4 regions of the Streptomyces sp. NPDC002809 genome follow, and region 3 is predicted to be linked to each of the others. Evidence: riboswitches for the same ligand, from Rfam matches in the RefSeq annotation. Region 3 holds a riboswitch; each other region holds the start of a gene.
The links. Region 3 has a riboswitch for cobalamin ahead of ABT025_RS36540 (cobalamin biosynthesis protein). Riboswitches for the same ligand answer to the same signal wherever they lie in the genome.
Positions count from the first base shown of each region.

Region 1: linked by a shared signal. The riboswitch ahead of ABT025_RS27285 (ribonucleoside-diphosphate reductase subunit alpha) and the one ahead of ABT025_RS36540 (cobalamin biosynthesis protein) in region 3 are both predicted to bind cobalamin.
Region 2: linked by a shared signal. The riboswitch ahead of ABT025_RS04530 (ABC transporter substrate-binding protein) and the one ahead of ABT025_RS36540 (cobalamin biosynthesis protein) in region 3 are both predicted to bind cobalamin.
Region 4: linked by a shared signal. The riboswitch ahead of metE (5-methyltetrahydropteroyltriglutamate--homocysteine S-methyltransferase) and the one ahead of ABT025_RS36540 (cobalamin biosynthesis protein) in region 3 are both predicted to bind cobalamin.

Region 1 covers NZ_JBEOVJ010000056.1:7,260-11,413, reverse strand. The annotation lists gene ABT025_RS27290 (ribonucleotide-diphosphate reductase subunit beta) at 1-36, opposite strand, end outside; gene ABT025_RS27285 (ribonucleoside-diphosphate reductase subunit alpha) at 39-2,417, opposite strand; adenosylcobalamin-variant (AdoCbl-variant) riboswitch at 2,569-2,667, opposite strand; gene ABT025_RS27280 (GNAT family N-acetyltransferase) at 2,746-3,258, opposite strand; gene mctP (monocarboxylate uptake permease MctP) at 3,376-4,154, opposite strand, start outside.
Region 2 covers NZ_JBEOVJ010000004.1:187,554-191,707, forward strand. The annotation lists gene ABT025_RS04520 (ABC transporter ATP-binding protein) at 1-181, opposite strand, end outside; gene ABT025_RS04525 (FecCD family ABC transporter permease) at 178-1,200, opposite strand; gene ABT025_RS04530 (ABC transporter substrate-binding protein) at 1,299-2,339, opposite strand; cobalamin riboswitch at 2,403-2,589, opposite strand; gene ABT025_RS04535 (hypothetical protein) at 2,735-2,908, opposite strand; gene ABT025_RS04540 (acyl-CoA dehydrogenase family protein) at 2,905-4,154, opposite strand, start outside.
Region 3 covers NZ_JBEOVJ010000113.1:11,689-15,842, forward strand. The annotation lists gene ABT025_RS36525 (class II aldolase/adducin family protein) at 1-84, opposite strand, end outside; gene ABT025_RS36530 (inorganic phosphate transporter) at 321-1,604, shown strand; gene ABT025_RS36535 (hypothetical protein) at 1,639-1,872, shown strand; cobalamin riboswitch at 2,034-2,164, shown strand; gene ABT025_RS36540 (cobalamin biosynthesis protein) at 2,308-3,336, shown strand; gene ABT025_RS36545 (cobyric acid synthase) at 3,333-4,154, shown strand, end outside.
Region 4 covers NZ_JBEOVJ010000048.1:22,394-26,547, forward strand. The annotation lists gene ABT025_RS25355 (carbohydrate binding domain-containing protein) at 1-1,109, shown strand, start outside; gene ABT025_RS25360 (carbohydrate kinase family protein) at 1,197-2,081, opposite strand; cobalamin riboswitch at 2,226-2,440, shown strand; gene metE (5-methyltetrahydropteroyltriglutamate--homocysteine S-methyltransferase) at 2,602-4,154, shown strand, end outside.

The sequences.
Region 1 (4,154 bases), on a different contig from region 3:
TTCGAAGCCCGGGTCGAGAAGGTTCTTGTCACGCATGATTACTGGCACGCCTCGCAGGACTCGGGGTTTTCCAGGGAACAGGCGATCGCGTCCGCGTCGGGCGCGGGTGCCTGCTCGGGGATCGGGGCGGCGGACGCCGCGCGGGCGATCCGGGTCGCCGGGCGGGAGCGCAGGTAGTACGTCGTCTTCAGCCCCTGCTTCCAGGCGTACGCGTACATCGAGGAGAGCTTGCCGATCGTCGGCGTCTCCAGGAACAGGTTCAGCGACTGGCTCTGGTCGAGGAACGGCGTACGGGCCGCCGCCATGTCGATCAGTCCGCGCTGCGGGATCTCCCACGCGGTGCGGTACAGCGCCCGCACCTCCTCGGGGATCCAGGCGAAGCCCTGCACCGAACCGCTCGCCTCGCGCAGCGCCTCACGGGTCCGCGCGTCCCACACGCCGAGCTTCTTCAGCTCGTCCACCAGATACGCGTTGACCTGGAGGAACTCACCGCTGAGCGTCTCGCGCTTGAAGAGGTTGGAGACCTGCGGCTCGATGCACTCGTACACGCCCGCGATCGAGGCGATCGTCGCCGTCGGCGCGATGGCCAGGAGCAGCGAGTTGCGCATACCGGTCTTCGCGACCCGGGCGCGCAGGGCGTCCCAGCGCTCCGGCCAGTTCAGCTCGGTGTCGTAGTGGTCCGGGTGCAGCACACCGCGGGCGGCACGCGTCTCGGACCAGGCGGGCAGCGGTCCCGAACGCTCGGCGAGGTTGCAGGACGCCTCGTACGCCGCGAGCATGATGCGCTCGGAGATCTTCGTCGACAGGGCGCGGGCCTCGGGGGAGTCGAACGGCAGCCGCAGCTGGAAGAAGACGTCCTGCAGGCCCATCGCGCCCAGCCCCACCGGACGCCAGCGGGCGTTGGACCGGCCGGCCTGCTCGGTCGGGTAGAAGTTGATGTCCACGACCCGGTCGAGGAAGGTCACGGCCGTACGCACGGTGGCGTCCAGGCGCTCCCAGTCGATCGCGCCGTCGGCGACGAACGCGCCGAGGTTGACCGAGCCGAGGTTGCAGACGGCAGTCTCGCCGTCGTCCGTGACTTCGAGGATCTCGGTGCACAGGTTCGAGGAGTGCACGACCCGGCCCGGCTCGGCGGTCTGGTTCGCGGTCCGGTTGGAGGCGTCCTTGAACGTCATCCAGCCCTGACCGGTCTGGGCGAGGGTCCGCATCATGCGGCCGTAGAGCTCACGGGCCGGCATGGTCTTGCGGGCCAGGCCCTTGGCCTCGGCCGCGCGGTAGGCGGCGTCGAACTCGTCGCCCCACAGGTCGACCAGCTCGGGCACGTCGGCCGGGGAGAACAGCGACCAGGTGCCGTCCGTGTCCACGCGGCGCATGAACTCGTCGGGGATCCAGTGCGCCAGGTTGAGGTTGTGCGTACGCCGCTGGTCCTCGCCCGTGTTGTCGCGCAGCTCCAGGAACTCCTCGATGTCCGCGTGCCACGTCTCCAGATAGACGGCGGCGGCACCCTTGCGCCGGCCGCCCTGGTTGACCGCGGCGACGGAGGCGTCGAGCGTCTTCAGGAACGGGACGATGCCGTTGGAGTGCCCGTTGGTGCCGCGGATCAGGGAACCGCGGGCGCGGATCCGGGAGTACGAGAGGCCGATGCCGCCCGCGTGCTTGGAGAGGCGCGCCACCTGGTGGTAGCGGTCGTAGATCGAGTCCAGCTCGTCCAGCGGCGAGTCCAGCAGATAGCAGGAGGACATCTGCGGGTGCCGGGTGCCGGAGTTGAAGAGCGTGGGGGAGGAGGGCAGGTAGTCCAGCCGGCTCATCAGACCGTACAGCGCGGCGACTTCGGCCAGGGCGCGCTCGGAGGTGTCCTCGGCGAGCCCGGAGGCGACGCGCAGCATGAAGTGCTGCGGCGTCTCGATGACCTGCCGGGTGAGCGGGTGGCGCAGCAGATAGCGGCTGTGCAGGGTGCGCAGGCCGAAGTAGCCGAAGCGGTCGTCGGCGCCGGCGGCGAGCGACTGCCCGACCAGCGCGTCCAGGGCGGCAGCGTGGAGCGTCACGAACTCGGCCGTGCGGTCCGCGATCAGGCCCTCGCGGTGCCCGACGGCAACCGATGCGGAGAACGATGTCGCGCCCTGCCCGGCCGCCTCGTCCGCGATGGTGCGGGTGAGGAGACGGGCGGCGAGCCGGGAGTAGGCGGGGTCCTCGGAGATCAGGCCCGCGGCGGCCTCGGTGGCCAGCGAGCGCAGCTCCGCCTCGTCCGACCGGGCGTTACGGCCGCGCAGTGCGGCGGCGGCGACGCGTCCGGGGTCGGTGTCGGGCAGATCGGCGGTGAGGTCGGTCAGGGTCCGCAGCAGTGCGGTCCCGGGTCCGTCGCTCGTGGTTCCCGTTGATTCGGCCGCTGAAACCGGATCGGCTGGCGCGATGGTCACGCGGTGCTCTCCCTCGCTCGGCTCGGGGCCTTCGGGGAGCGGGGGCAGCCGGGCGGAGCGGGACCCGGCAGGGCAGCGCTCCGTGCGGCGTCCACCGGCCCATCCACGAGGCCCGGACGTCTGGGCATCCGGATCGGTCGAGCCGGATGCGCTGTCGGCAGGTCCTCGGACTGGGGGGTGCGCAAAAGCACACCGAACACACCGTTGCGGGACAGTTCCGGATTCGCACCGGATTTCCCTGCGGCGACAGCGAGCACGAGCATACATGTGGGGGCTGCCGGATGCGGCAGCCCCCACATGTTGTGTCGTACGAGATCTTGGTGCGCCCTTACGGCAGGGGCCGGAGGTCCAGACGGTACGTCAGCAGCTTGAGGTCGTCGATGGGATTCCAGTCCCTCTCGGGCGTCCGTACGAAGCCGAGGCGCCCGTAGATCCTATGGGCTCCGAGCATGGCCGGCTGCGTCGACAGGACGAGCCCCGTGACCCCCGCGGTGCCCCGTGCGCGGTCGATACAGGCCCGTACGAGCGCCTCGCCCGCCCCGGCGCCACGGGCCTCGCGGGAGACCGCCAGCATCCGGAACTCGGCCTCGTCCGCGGCCGCGATGTCGGCCCACGGGTTGCCCGGCCGGGCGTAGGTGACCCCGCCCAGGACGCGGCCCCGCGCGTCGGCGGCCACCAGCACCTCGGCCTCGGCGGCCCTGCGGGGTACGTCGCGCAGCTGCTCCAGGTACGGATCGTCGGCGCCGTAGTCCAGGAGCCCGTCACCGAGATAGGCCTCGGCGGTGATCTCGCCGAGGAGCGCGTGCTCGGCGGGTTCGACCGGCCGGATAGCTATGTCCATGGGCGGAAGTCTGCCGTACCGGCGGCCCGTGGCCGCATGCGATTTCCGCGGGACGCGTGAACGGGCCGCCGCACCCCTCCCGGGAGGCGTGCGGCGGCCCGTTCACGTACGTGGCGGTCAGTGGCCGCCCGGCGCACCGGCGGTGGCCGGCGGGAGCTCCGTCTTCACGCCCGGGTCGCCCGAGTCCGCGGTGTAGTCACCCGGGGAGGTCTCGTCGACCCCGACGGGCGCCTTCACGGCGTTCAGGACGAAGGTGAGGACGACGACCACCACGACGTTCAGCACGAAGGCCGTCAGTCCGATGTAGCCGATCTCGCCGAGGCCGGGGATCTCCTTGGAGGACCCGCCGAAGTGGCTCTGGGTCGGGCTGGCGACCCCGTACGCGGCGGCCGTTCCGTAGACCATGCCGACAGCCCAGCCCGCGAGGAGCGCCCAGCGGTGGAACCACCGGGTGAACAGCCCGCCGACCAGGGCCGGCATCGTCTGGAGGATCCAGATCCCGCCGAGCAGCTGGAAGTTGATCGCGACCGTCTTGTCCATGGTGAGGACGAAGGCGAGCGCGCCGACCTTCACCAGGAGCGACACCAGCTTGGAGACCTTGGTCTCCTGCGCGGGCGTCGCGTCGGGTTTCAGGAAGTCCTTGTAGATGTTGCGGGTGAACAGGTTCGCCGCGGCGATCGACATGATCGCGGCAGGCACCAGGGCGCCGATCCCGATGGCGGCGAAGGCGACGCCCGCGAACCAGTCGGGGAACATGTTCTCGAACAGCTGCGGGATCGCCAGCTGGCCGTTGTCCACCTTGACGCCGGCGGCGATCGCCATGAAGCCGAGCAGCGCGAGCAGCCCCAGCATCAGCGAGTACAGCGGCAGGATCGTCGTGTTGCGGCGGATCACGT
Region 2 (4,154 bases), on a different contig from region 3:
CCGGGGCCAGGACTCCGGCCAGGATCCGCAGCAGGGTGGACTTCCCGGAACCGTTCGGGCCGATCAGTCCGATGGTGGCGCCCGGCGGCGGGGCGAGCGAGACACCGTCCAGGATGAGCCGGCCGCCCGCCTCCCTGCTGACCCGGTCGGCCCGCAGGCCGCCGGGGTGGGCCGGGGTCACGAGGCCCGCCGGGTGCGGTAGAGAACCAGCACGAAGGCGGGTACCCCGATCAGGGCGGTGACGACTCCCACCGGAACCTCCTGCGGGTCCAGGACGGTCCGGGCGAGGGTGTCGACCCACACCAGGAAGACGGCCCCGGCTAGCGCGGTGACCGGCAGCAGCCTGCGGTGCCCGGAACCGGTGAGCGCACGGGCCGCGTGCGGCAGCACCAGTCCGACGAACCCGATGGCACCGGCCGAGCTGACGAGTGCGGCGGTCAGCAGCGCGGTCGTGCACAGCAGCACGATCCGGGTACGGCCGACGTGGACGCCGAGGGTGGCTGCCGCGTCCTGGCCGAAGGCGAAGGCGTCGAGCGTACGGGCGTGGCCGAGACAGATCAGCAGCGTCACTGCGAGCACGGCGGAGCAGATCCACACGTCGCTCCAGCCGACGCCGCCGAGTGAGCCCAGCAGCCAGAACAGCACCCCGCGGGTCTGCTCGGCATCGGCGGCGGTCATCACGACGAAGGAGGTGAGCGCGGAGAAGAGCTGCATGGCCGCGACGCCGGACAGCACGACGCGGTCGGTGCTGCCACCGAGGGTGTGGCTGAGCAGCATGACGAGGGCGAATGAGCAGAGCGCCCCGATGAACGCCCCGGCCGACAGGGAGACCGCTCCCCCGCCGACGCCGAGAACGACGACGACGACCGCGCCGGTCGAGGCCCCGGAGGAGACCCCGAGGACGAACGGGTCGGCGAGCGGGTTGCGCAGCAGGGACTGCATGACGGTGCCACAGACCGCGAGCCCCGCGCCGCAGACGGCGGCGAGAAGGGTGCGCGGCATGCGCAGGTTCCAGATGATGCCGTCGCGGATCGGGCTGAGCCGCGACTCACCGGCACCGAGGTGGGAGGCGACCGTGGACCAGACGTCGGCGACGGAGATCCGGGCGGGGCCGATGGTGACGGCGACCGCGACGGACAGGACGAGCAGCAGGATCCCGCCGGCCCACAGGAGTCCGCCCCCGAGGCCCCGGACGCCCAGGAGGCCCCGTACACCCGGGAGGCCACGGACACCCCGGATGTCGGGCCGGCCCTGCACACGCGCGTCCTCGTGCGGTGCCGCCGCCCGTTCGGTGTCCGTCACCTCGCGAGCCCGAAGCTACGCAGGCCGGCGGCCACGCGCTCCACGCCCTCGACGGTCCGGATGGTCGGGTTCATGGCCTGGCCACTGAGCAGCACGTAGCGCTTGTGCCGGACGGCGTCCATGTTCTTCGTGGCGGGGTTGGACTCCAGGAAGGCGATCTTCTTCGTGGCGCTCTCGGCGGTCTGCGACTTGCGCGTCAGGTCGCCGATGACCAGCACGTCCGGGTTGCGGTCGGCGACGGTCTCCCAGTTGATCTGGGGCCATTCCTCGTGGGTGTCGTCGAAGGCGTTCTTCGCACCGGTCTCCCGGGTGATGATGCCGGGTGCTCCGCAGCAGCCGGCCAGGTAGGGGGCCTCGGAGTTGGCGAACCAGTACATCAGGGAGGCCCCGGAGGCATCGATGCCCCCGGTCGCCTTGCGCACCCGGGCACGCAGCTCGGCAACAAGCTTCTCGCCGCGCTCCGGAACGCCGAACACCTTGGCCAGGTCCCGCACTTCGCCGTAGACGCTGTCCATGGTCAGGGCGCCCGTGCGGACACCGTCACCGTCCTTGCTGTTGTCCTTGGCGGTGCAGTCGGCGGGTGAGACGTAGGTGGGGACGCCGAGCTTCTCGAACTGCTCCCGTGGGGCGACGCCTCCCTTGGCGAGCGTCGACTCGAAGGAGGCGCTGACGAAGTCGGGCTCCTGATCCAGGACCTTCTCCGACGAGGGCCGGTTGTCGGAGATCCTCGGGATGCCTGCGTTGGCCTTCTCCAAGCCCTTCAGCACGGGGTCGGTCCAGGTGGCGGTGGCGGCGAGCCGGTCCGCGAGGCCGAGCGAGAGCAGGATCTCGGTCGATCCCTGGTCGACCGGCACGGCGCGCTTCGGAGCTGCCTCCACGGTGACGGTCCGTCCGCAGTTCTTCAGGGTCACCGGATAGCCGTCGGCTCCCCGGGCCTTGGCGGCGGTACTGCCCTTCCCGCCGCCGCAGGCGGTCAGCAGGATCAGTCCGGCAGTGAGCAGGGCAGCGGTGCGGGCGGGGCCGGCTATGGGCGGCACGGAGTACCTCGTCGTCTCTGGGCCCATGCGCGGGACCCGCTGTACGGAGTTCCGCGATCCGGTCCCGGACCGCGGGTGCCAGCAGGTCTTCGGACTCGGGTTCACGCGGACGGGACGCCTTCCCGGGAAACCGTGGGTCTCCCAGTGGCTGTGGCCCCGCCCGTCCCCCTCACCGCTGCGCGTCAGTTCCGGATTCGCACCGGATTCCCTGACCCCTACGTGGAGTTCGACTGGCTCCCGGCACGCTACCACGTGCCTCTGCGCAGCTCAGCGGCGGTGCGCCCGGGCACGAGCGGTGGGCGGACGGGCGGTCGGGGCCGGGCTGCGTGCGCGCGCCGCGCACGCCGCCCCGAGCGCCCGCCCGACGCCCGAGTGCCGGGGCGGCCTCGCTCCGGTCAGGCCTTGCGGTGAACCGATTCGCCACCGATGGTGCGTGCACCCTCGCACCACCGCGAGAGCAGGGCCGCGGTCCCCCAGAAGCCCAGCAGGACGACGCGGACGCCCAGGCACCGGACCGCGTCCGCCGCCCGGTGCGGCAGCGCTGCGGCTCCCTGCGGTGTGTCCGTCATCGCGCGCCCCCGGCAGGTTCCCGGTCCGCAGCGGTGTGCCAGGAGGCGCCCGGGTCGTCGTAGGCGTCCGTGTAGCGGGCTCCCGCGATGGGCCAGTCGGCGAGCAGTTCGCCGGGCAACGCGAAGGACTCGGCGAGTTCCGGCAGATGACCGCTCACGGCTGCGATCAGCTGCTCGGTGACATCGGTCAGCCCCTCGACCTGACCGGCGGTCAGATGGCCGGCGGCCAGCAGATCCCCGCTGTTGCGCGCGACCCAGCGCAGCGCGAACAGCCGGGCCAGTTCGCCCAGCCGCTCGCGGGCCTCGCCGCCGGGCAGAGCCGCGAGCGCGTGCTCGTACGCGTGGGCCGCCTGCCGGTACGCATGCGCCTCGACCCCCCGCAGAGCGGTCCCGGACGCCTCGTTCCAGCGCTCCAGCGGGTTGCCGTGCGGGACCCGCGCCATCCGGGCGGCCGCCCGCGCGAACCAGATGCGCTCCACCTGGTCCAGAAGCCGGCCCAGGAAGCGCAGATCGGTGAGGTCGCCGCCCGGCGCAGCGGCCGCCGGCTCTTCGTCCGGGTCCCGTGCGGCCTCGAAGAGCAGGCCGGCGGCCGCCCTGGAGTGGATGGCCAGATTGTCCCCCTCGGCGGTGATGGCGCCCTCGACGCCGGTGACGAGTTCGGCCATCCCGTTGTTCTCCAGCAGCCCCTGGGCGCCGCACCGTTCCCGGCATTCGACGATGACGGACCGGGCCTGCCACGTGATCCACCCCTTGGCCACGTCGACCAGCCGCTCGGCCGCCTCCCGGCCGGCCGGCGGTCCTGCCGCCGCCTCTTCCCAGCGGTCGAGGACCCTCCGGTGCAGCAGGCTCATCGCGAAGACGGTCGCCATGGCCTCGGCGAGCGGCCCGTGGTGGCTGCGGTGTGCGATCACCGGGACGGGCGGCGACGGGCGGCCACCGGAGACGAAACGGTGGCCGCCGTAGCGGACGGCGACGGCCAGCGTGGCGCGTGCGGACCCCACCGCGCTGGCGCTCATGCAGATCCGGCCCGCGGTGACCCGTCCGATCGACGCGAGAAAGCGGCGCCTGCGCCCCTCGGTGTCGCTGCGGAACACCCCGTCCTCGCCGACCCGCCCCTGTACGCCGCCGAGCAGCGCCTCTCGCCCTACGAAGACCTGGTCGAAGGAGGTCAGGCAGTGGTCGACGGGACTGCCCATCCGTGCGGGAAGCCGGCGCACCCGGATCCCCGGCAGGGCCCGGGACGCAT
Region 3 (4,154 bases):
CAGCCCGTCGGAGGCCGTCCTGCGGGCGGTGGCGACGACCGCATCCCAGGCCCGTTCGATCGAATCCCGCCACTCGCTGCTCATTCGAAGATCCTTTCAACGGATGAGCGGCCCGCTGCCACCCCTCCCCCGCAGGCCCGCCCGAACGCCGGATTCCGGGCCCACACCGGCCTGCGCCGGAACCCCACCGTCGCGCGGCGGGCGAAAAGGGCGGCGGCACTCCGGTTGGAGTCACCGCAACGCCCCGCTCAGTTCATCTTCCGTTCACCCGGATTGCCTACGGTCCACGTGCCACTGACGTCGAACGATTGCCTGGGTAAATGGAACACATCACGCTGCTGCTCGCGATTGTGATCGTGACAGCTCTAGTGTTCGATTTCACGAACGGTTTCCACGACACCGCCAACGCGATGGCCACGACCATCTCGACCGGCGCACTCAAACCCAAGACAGCGGTGGCCATGTCCGCCGTTCTCAACCTCGTAGGCGCGTTCCTGTCGGTGGAGGTCGCCAAGACGATCTCCGGCGGGATCATCAACGAAGACGGACTCAGAACCGAGGTCATCTTCGCGGCGCTCGTCGGCGCCATCCTGTGGAATCTGCTGACCTGGCTGGTCGGTCTGCCGTCCAGCTCCTCCCACGCACTGTTCGGCGGCCTGATCGGCGCCGCGGTGATGTCCGCCGGCTGGTCGTCGGTCGACGGCGGCACCGTCGTCACCAAGGTGCTGCTCCCCGCGGTCGCCGCACCGGTCGTCGCCGGTCTGGCCGCGCTGCTGGCCACCAAGCTGACGTACCGCATCGGCGGGAAGGTCACCGGCGGCGCCCAGGAGAAGGCCACCGCCAAGGGGTACCGCGCCGGTCAGATCGCCTCGGCCGGGCTCGTGTCACTCGCGCACGGCACCAACGACGCGCAGAAGACCATGGGCATCATCACGCTCGCCCTGGTCACCGGCGGCGTCCTCTCCCCCGGCTCCAACCCGCCGGTCTGGGTCATCGTGTGCGCCGGCCTCGCCATCGCACTCGGCACCTACCTGGGCGGCTGGCGCATCATCCGCACCATGGGCAGCGGCCTGACGGAGCTGAAGCCGCCGCAGGGCTTCGCCGCCCAGACCAGTGCGGCCACCGTCATCCTGGCCTCCTCGCACCTCGGCTTCTCCCTCTCCACCACCCAGTCGTGCTCCGGTGCCGTCATGGGCGCGGGCCTCGGCCGCAAGGGCGGCGTGGTCCGCTGGTCCACCGCCACGCGGATGTTCGTCGCCTGGGGTCTGACCCTGCCGGCCGCCGGTCTGGTCGGCGCGGGCGCGGAGTTCCTCACCAAGCAGGGCACCTGGGGTGTCGTGGTCGTCGCGGCGCTGCTGATCGCCGGCTCCGGTGCGATCTGGATGCTGTCGCGCCGCAGGCCCGTCGGGCACGACGATGTCGCACCCGGCGGCCAGGACGAGGGCGCGGCGGCCGGTGACGACGAGCCCGCGGGCGTCGTCACCACCGCCATCGCGGCCGTCAGCCCGCCGCCCACGGCGGCTGCCCGGGCCCACGACCTCACGGCCACCATCCCGGCCCCGGCCGGACCGGTCACCGACCCGGCCCGACCTGCCACGGTCTAGGGACCCCAAGAGCCTCCGGTAAGGACAGATCCACATGAACATCGACTGGGCAGCCCTCGGCACCGTCTTCGGCGTCTCCCTCGTCGCCACCGTCGCGCTCGTGGGGCTCTTCACCCTCGGGATCGTCGGCCTCTCCAAGCAGCCGGAACCGGCCGCACCGGGCGGATCGGCCGGCGGATCGCTCGTGCTGGCCCGCGCCGGCGCGTACGTCTGCTTCGGACTGTGCGCCGCGGCGGTGGCCTACGGCATCTATCTGATCGTCGCCTGAGCCCCACCACTCACTCCCCGCTCCTCCGCATCGGGCCGGCCGCACCACGTGTGCGTCCGGCCCGATGTGCGTCTGAGCACACTGCACCGTCGCAGGTCAACGGCAAGTTGACGGGCGTTCGCAGAGCGTGGTGGACTGCCGGAGCCATTACGGCGACAGCAGAGGAAGCCGGTGCGAATCCGGCGCGGTCCCGCCACTGTCACCGGGGAGCAGTCCCCCACCACGGAAGTCACGGTCCACGCGAGCGGACTGGAAGACCGGGGGAACTGCGGATCCGGAAGCCAGGAGACTCTCGTCGCCGTCACGTCGAACCAGGGCGCGGACCCTGAGTGAGGACATATCGCCATGCCCGGCTGCCGTGCGTCCAGTCCTGTGCTGCTCCTGCCAGCAACCGCCTGTCCGAGGGTCCTTCGAGGCGCAACGGCCGGCTGAACCGTGCGTGCCGATCGCATCTTCGCGTACGGCGCCACGGCCGGTCTGATCGGCGATCTGCTGCTCGGTGACCCCCGCAGGGGCCACCCGGTCGCCGCCTTCGGGCGGGCCGCGGCAGGCGTCGAACGCCGTCTGTGGCGCGACCACCGCGGCTGGGGCGCGCTGCACACCCTGGTCTGCGCCGGAGGCGCCGCCGGGGCTGCCGCGCTGGCCACCCGTGCGCTGCGCCGCCACCCCGCCGCGTCCGTCGCCCTGACCGCCGCCGCCACCTGGTCCGTCGTCGGCGGTACGTCGCTGGGCCGCGAGGCCCGGGCCATCGGCGGCGCGCTCGCCGCCGGGGACATCGACCTGGCCCGTGAGCGGCTGCCTCACCTGTGCGGCCGCGACCCGCAGTCCCTGGACGGGCCGCAGATCGCCCGCGCCGTCGTGGAGTCCGTCGCGGAGAACACCTCGGACGCCGTCGTCGGCGCCCTGGTGTGGGGCGCGCTGGGCGGGGTCCCCGGACTCGTCGGGTTCAGGGCCGCCAACACGCTCGACGCGATGGTCGGTCACAAATCGCCCCGCTACCGGCGTTACGGCTGGGCCTCGGCCCGCCTCGACGACCTCGCGGGCTGGCCGGGCGCCCGGCTGACGGCCCTGCTCGCCGTGGCCGCCGGGGGGCGGCCACGAGGAGCGGTCCGGGCCTGGCGGGCCGACGCGGCCAAGCACCCTAGCCCCAACGCGGGCCCGGTGGAGGCCTCGTTCGCGGGCGCGCTCGGCGTACGGCTCGGCGGAACGCTCGCCTACGGCGGCCGGGTCGAACACCGCCCCGTACTCAACGGAGCCACCGGCCGGGCGGTCGAGAGCGAGGACATCGAGCGTGCCGTACGGCTGTCGCGCCGTGTGAGCGCGCTGGCCCTCGGCGTGAGCGTGGCGGCCCGCCTGGGCGCGGGTCTCGCGGCACGACGGATCGCAGGGGCCCGCACCGCGGGAACCCGGCACCCGGGGGCCCGTACCGCAGGGACTCGACTCTCAGGACGGAGACCGACATGAGCGGCGGACTGCTGGTCGCCGGGACCACCTCGGACGCGGGCAAGAGCGTCGTCACCGCGGGCATCTGCCGATGGCTGGTGCGCCGGGGCGTGAAGGTGGCACCGTTCAAGGCACAGAACATGTCGCTCAACTCCTTCGTCACCCGCGAGGGCGCGGAGATCGGGCGCGCCCAGGCCATGCAGGCCCAGGCCGCCCGGGTCGAGCCGACCGCACTGATGAACCCGGTCCTGCTCAAGCCCGGCAGCGACCGCTCCAGCCAGGTCGTCCTGATGGGGCGCGCGGTCGGCGAGATGAGCGCCCGCGGCTACCACGGCGGCCGGCAGGAGCAACTTCTGTCCACCGTCGTGGACTGCCTGGAGCAGCTTCGGGGCACGTATGACGCAGTGATCTGCGAGGGGGCGGGCAGTCCGGCCGAGATCAATCTGCGGCGCACGGACATCGTGAACATGGGCATCGCACGGGCCGCACGCTTCCCGGTGGTGGTCGTCGGCGACATCGACCGCGGAGGGGTCTTCGCCTCGTTCTTCGGTACGACGGCGCTGCTCTCGGCCGAGGACCAGTCGCTGATCGCCGGGTACCTGGTCAACAAGTTCCGCGGTGACGTCTCCCTGCTGGAGCCCGGCCTGGACATGCTGCGCGATCTGACGGGACGGCCGACGTACGGGGTGCTGCCGTTCGCCCACGGCCTCGGCATCGACGAGGAGGACGGCCTGCGGGTGTCGCTGCGCGGCACCGTACGGGAGTCGGTCGTCGCCCCGCCGCACGGCGAGGACATCCTGCGCGTCGCCGTGTGCGCCGTGCCGCTGATGTCCAACTTC
Region 4 (4,154 bases), on a different contig from region 3:
TGGGTGTCGACGGCTTCCGCATCGACACGGCCGTCCACATCCCACGCACCACCTGGAACCGCCGCTTCCTGCCCGCGATCCAGGAGCGCGTCACCCAGCAGTTCGGTGCCGAGGCCGCGAAGAACTTCCTGGTCTTCGGCGAGGTCGGCGCGTTCGTCAACGACAAGTGGAACCGCGGCTCGGTCAACCACTCCGCGCAGTTCTTCACCTGGAAGGAGCGCAAGGAGTACGACGCCGACGACACCAAGGCCGCACTGGAGATGTACAACTACGAGGAGCAGCTCGGTACCGGGTCGCAGCCCACGTCCACCAACGCGTTCCTGGACGGCAACACCTACCACACCCCCGACCACAGCCAGTTCTCCGGCATGAACATCATCGACATGCGCATGCACATGAACTTCGGTGACGCCACGAACGCGTACAACAACGGCAAGGACTCCGACGACTCGACGAACGACGCCACGTACAACGTCGTCTACGTCGACAGCCACGACTACGGCCCCAACAAGAGCAGCGAGCGCTACGCGGGCGGCACCGAGGCCTGGGCCGAGAACATGGCCCTGATGTGGACCTTCCGCGGCATCCCGACGCTCTACTACGGTTCGGAGATCGAGTTCCAGGCCGGCAAGAAGATCGACTGCGGGCCCAGCTGCCCGCTGGCCACCACCGGACGCGCCTACTACGGTGACCACCTCGCGGGCGACGTCACGTCCTCGGAGTTCGCCAAGGTCGACTCCGCCACCGGTGAGGTCGCCAACACGCTGTCCCAGCCCCTGGTCAAGCACGTCCAGCGGCTCAACGAGATCCGCCGGGCCGTGCCCGCCCTGCAGATGGGCCAGTACTCCACCGAGGGCATCACCGGGCAGATGGCGTACAAGCGCCGCTACACCAGTGGCACGACGGACAGCTTCGCCCTCGTCACCGTCACCGGTGGGGCCTCGTACACCGGGATCCCCAACGGCACGTACAAGGACGCCGTCACCGGTGACACACAGGTCGTCACCGGCGGAAAGCTCACCGTCGCCGCACCCGGCAAGGGCAACATGCGGGTCTACGTGCTGAACGGCCCGGGCAAGATCGGCACAGCGGGTCCGTACCTGAAGTAGCGCGGAACCAGCGGCACTTCAGCCGCACAGCGCGTGCCCCGGCGGGCCGGTGACTCCGGCCCGCCGGGGCACGCGCACACTCCGGGACTACGAACCGCCGTCCGCCGCCAGCAGGGCCTCGCGGCCGATCATGGCGGTCGAACCCGGGGCCGTGCATGCGTGGGCGCCGGCCACCGCACCCAGCCGGGCAGACCCCAGGGCGTCCCGGCCGTCGAGCCGTCCGTAGAGGAAGCCGGTGACGAAGGCGTCACCCGCACCGTTGCTGTCCACCACCGGCGACGGCGGAACCGTCGCCGGAACGTGGACCGGGTCCTGCCCGCCGTCACGGGTGAGGACGTACGACCCCGCCGCGCCGTCCGTGGCGACCACCGTGCCCGCGCGGCCCTCGCGCAGGATCTCCCGCATCACCGCGGGCGTGCGGTCGCCCGTCGCCGCCGCGCTGAAGAAGACGAGATCGGACCTGAGGGCGAACTCCCGCTGATGGTCGCCCAGTCCGTCCCAGTCGTGCAGATCGGTGGAGACCGGGATGCCCAGGGCCTCGATGTCGTCGTAGAGGAAACGCGTGAAGTTCATGATGGACAGATGGACGTGGCGGGCACGCCGCAGCCGGGGAAGGTAGAAGTCCTGCGGCATCCGCAGGTCCTCCGGGTCACGGGCGTCGTAGAACGACATCCGCCGGCCCGTCGCGTCCACCAGGTTCACCGCACGGCGGGTGCCTGCCGCCGAGATCAGCGGGTGGAACTCCACATCGCCCTTGGCCAGCCGCTCGCGCACCTGCGCACCGGTCCAGTCGTCGCCGATGCAGTCGAGCAGCGCGACATCCAGCCCCAGCGCGCGGGCGCCGAGGGCGACGTTGCCCCCGGTGTGACCTGGCCACTCCTCGATCGGTCCGACCATCACCGAGTCGGCGAGCGGGACCGGCAGGGAGTCGACGCGGACGATCGTGTCCACCCCGCTGCCGCCGACCACCAAGACGTCGTATTCCGTTTGTTGTTGGACCACTGTTCCGCCTCTCCGTTCCCGCCGTGATCAGTATGGCCGACGTCCCGAGCCGGCGTCCGTCTCATCCGTAGGTCCGGAATGTGAACAACGGCGTGGTGTGCGCGGCAGTCCTCTAGGGTGGGATGTGCAGCTGGTTCGCCCTGTCCGCCAGGCAGGCGCGTCGCAAGAGGGAACCCGGTGGGAATCCGGGACTGCCCCGCAGCGGTGAGCGGGAACGACCGCCGTCATACGCACTGGACCCGAAGGGCCCGGGAAGCGACGGCCAGTAGGAGTCTGCCCCGGCAGACGTGCCCGCGAGTCCGAAGACCTGCCCGTTGCCCGCACCCGAACCCTCGGATGCGGAGATCTCGGTGACCTCGTGGGCGGGTCGGCGGCAGACAGCGGGTGGACGGGCACCGAAACGGTGCGGTGATCCGCCCGGTCCGTCACCCCTTCGCGCCCGCGTCCCGATCCGGGATCCGCAGGAGACACGCTCGCGAAGGAGAGCTACGTGACATCCGAATCCGCCTCGGCGACGGCAACCGCCACCGTGTACGGCTACCCCCGCCAGGGCCACCACCGCGAACTGAAGAGGGCGGTGGAGGGCTACTGGAACGGCCGCGTCACCGCCGAAGCCCTGCGGGAGACCACCGCCGCCCTGCGCCGGGCCAACTGGGAGGAACTCGCCGCCGCCGGCATCGGAGAAGTTCCGACCGGTGACTTCTCCCTGTACGACCACGTCCTCGACACCAGCGTCATGGTCGGCGCGATCCCGGAACGGCACCGGGCCGCCGTGGCGGCCGAGCCGCTGGACGGCTACTTCGCGATGGCCCGCGGCAGCCGGGAGACCGCGCCGCTGGAGATGACCAAGTGGTTCGACACCAACTACCACTACCTGGTACCCGAACTGGGCCCGGACACCGTGTTCGCCGCCGACTCGTCCAGGCAGGTCGCCGAGTTCCGTGAAGCCGCCGCCCTCGGCCTGACGGGCCGTCCGGTCCTCGTCGGTCCCGTCACCTACCTCCTGCTGGCCAAGGCGGCCCCGGGCGCCCCCGCCGGCTTCGACCCGCTGTCACTGCTGGACCGGCTGCTGCCCGTCTACGCCGATGTGCTCGCCGACCTCAGGGCGGCGGGAGCCTCATGGGTGCAGCTCGACGAGCCCGCCCTCGTCCAGGACCGCACGCCCGAGGAACTGGACGCCGCGGACCGCGCCTACCACCGGCTCGGCGGCCTCGAAGACCGGCCGAAGCTCCTGGTCGCCTCCTACTTCGGGCGGCTCGGCGACGCACTGCCCGTCCTGGCCCGGACTCCGGTCGACGGACTGGCCCTCGACTTCACCGAATCCGGCGCCGCCAACCTCGCCGATCTCGCCGCCGCCGGCGGTCTGCCCGGCAAGCGGCTCGTCGCGGGCGTCGTCAACGGCCGCAACATCTGGATCAACGACCTGGAGAAGTCGCTCGCCACGCTGGGCACCCTCCTCGGTCTCGCCGGCCGGGTGGACGTCTCGGCCTCCTGCTCACTGCTGCACGTACCGCTGGACGCCGCAGCCGAGCGCGGCATCGACCCGCAGATCGTCCGATGGCTCGCCTTCGCTCGCCAGAAGACCACCGAACTCGTCGTCCTCGCCCGCGGTCTCGCGCGCGGAACCGGAGCCATCGCCGCCGAACTCGCAGAGAACCGGGTAGGACTGGCATCCCGCGCGGGATCCGCACTGACCCGCGACCCGGCCGTGCGGGCCCGCGCCGCGGCCGTCACCGATGCGGACGGCCGTCGCTCTCAGCCGTACGCCGAGCGGACCTTGCTCCAACGCGCGCACCTGGGACTCCCACTGCTGCCGACCACCACGATCGGCTCCTTCCCGCAGACGGACGAACTGCGCACCGCTCGGGCCGACCTGCGGGCCGGGCGGCTCGACGGCCCCGGCTACGACAAGCGGATCGAGGCGGAGATCCGCGAAGTGATCGCCTTCCAGGAGGAGACCGGGCTGGACGTCCTGGTGCACGGTGAGCCCGAACGCAACGACATGGTCCAGTACTTCGCCGAACAGCTCACCGGCTACCTCGC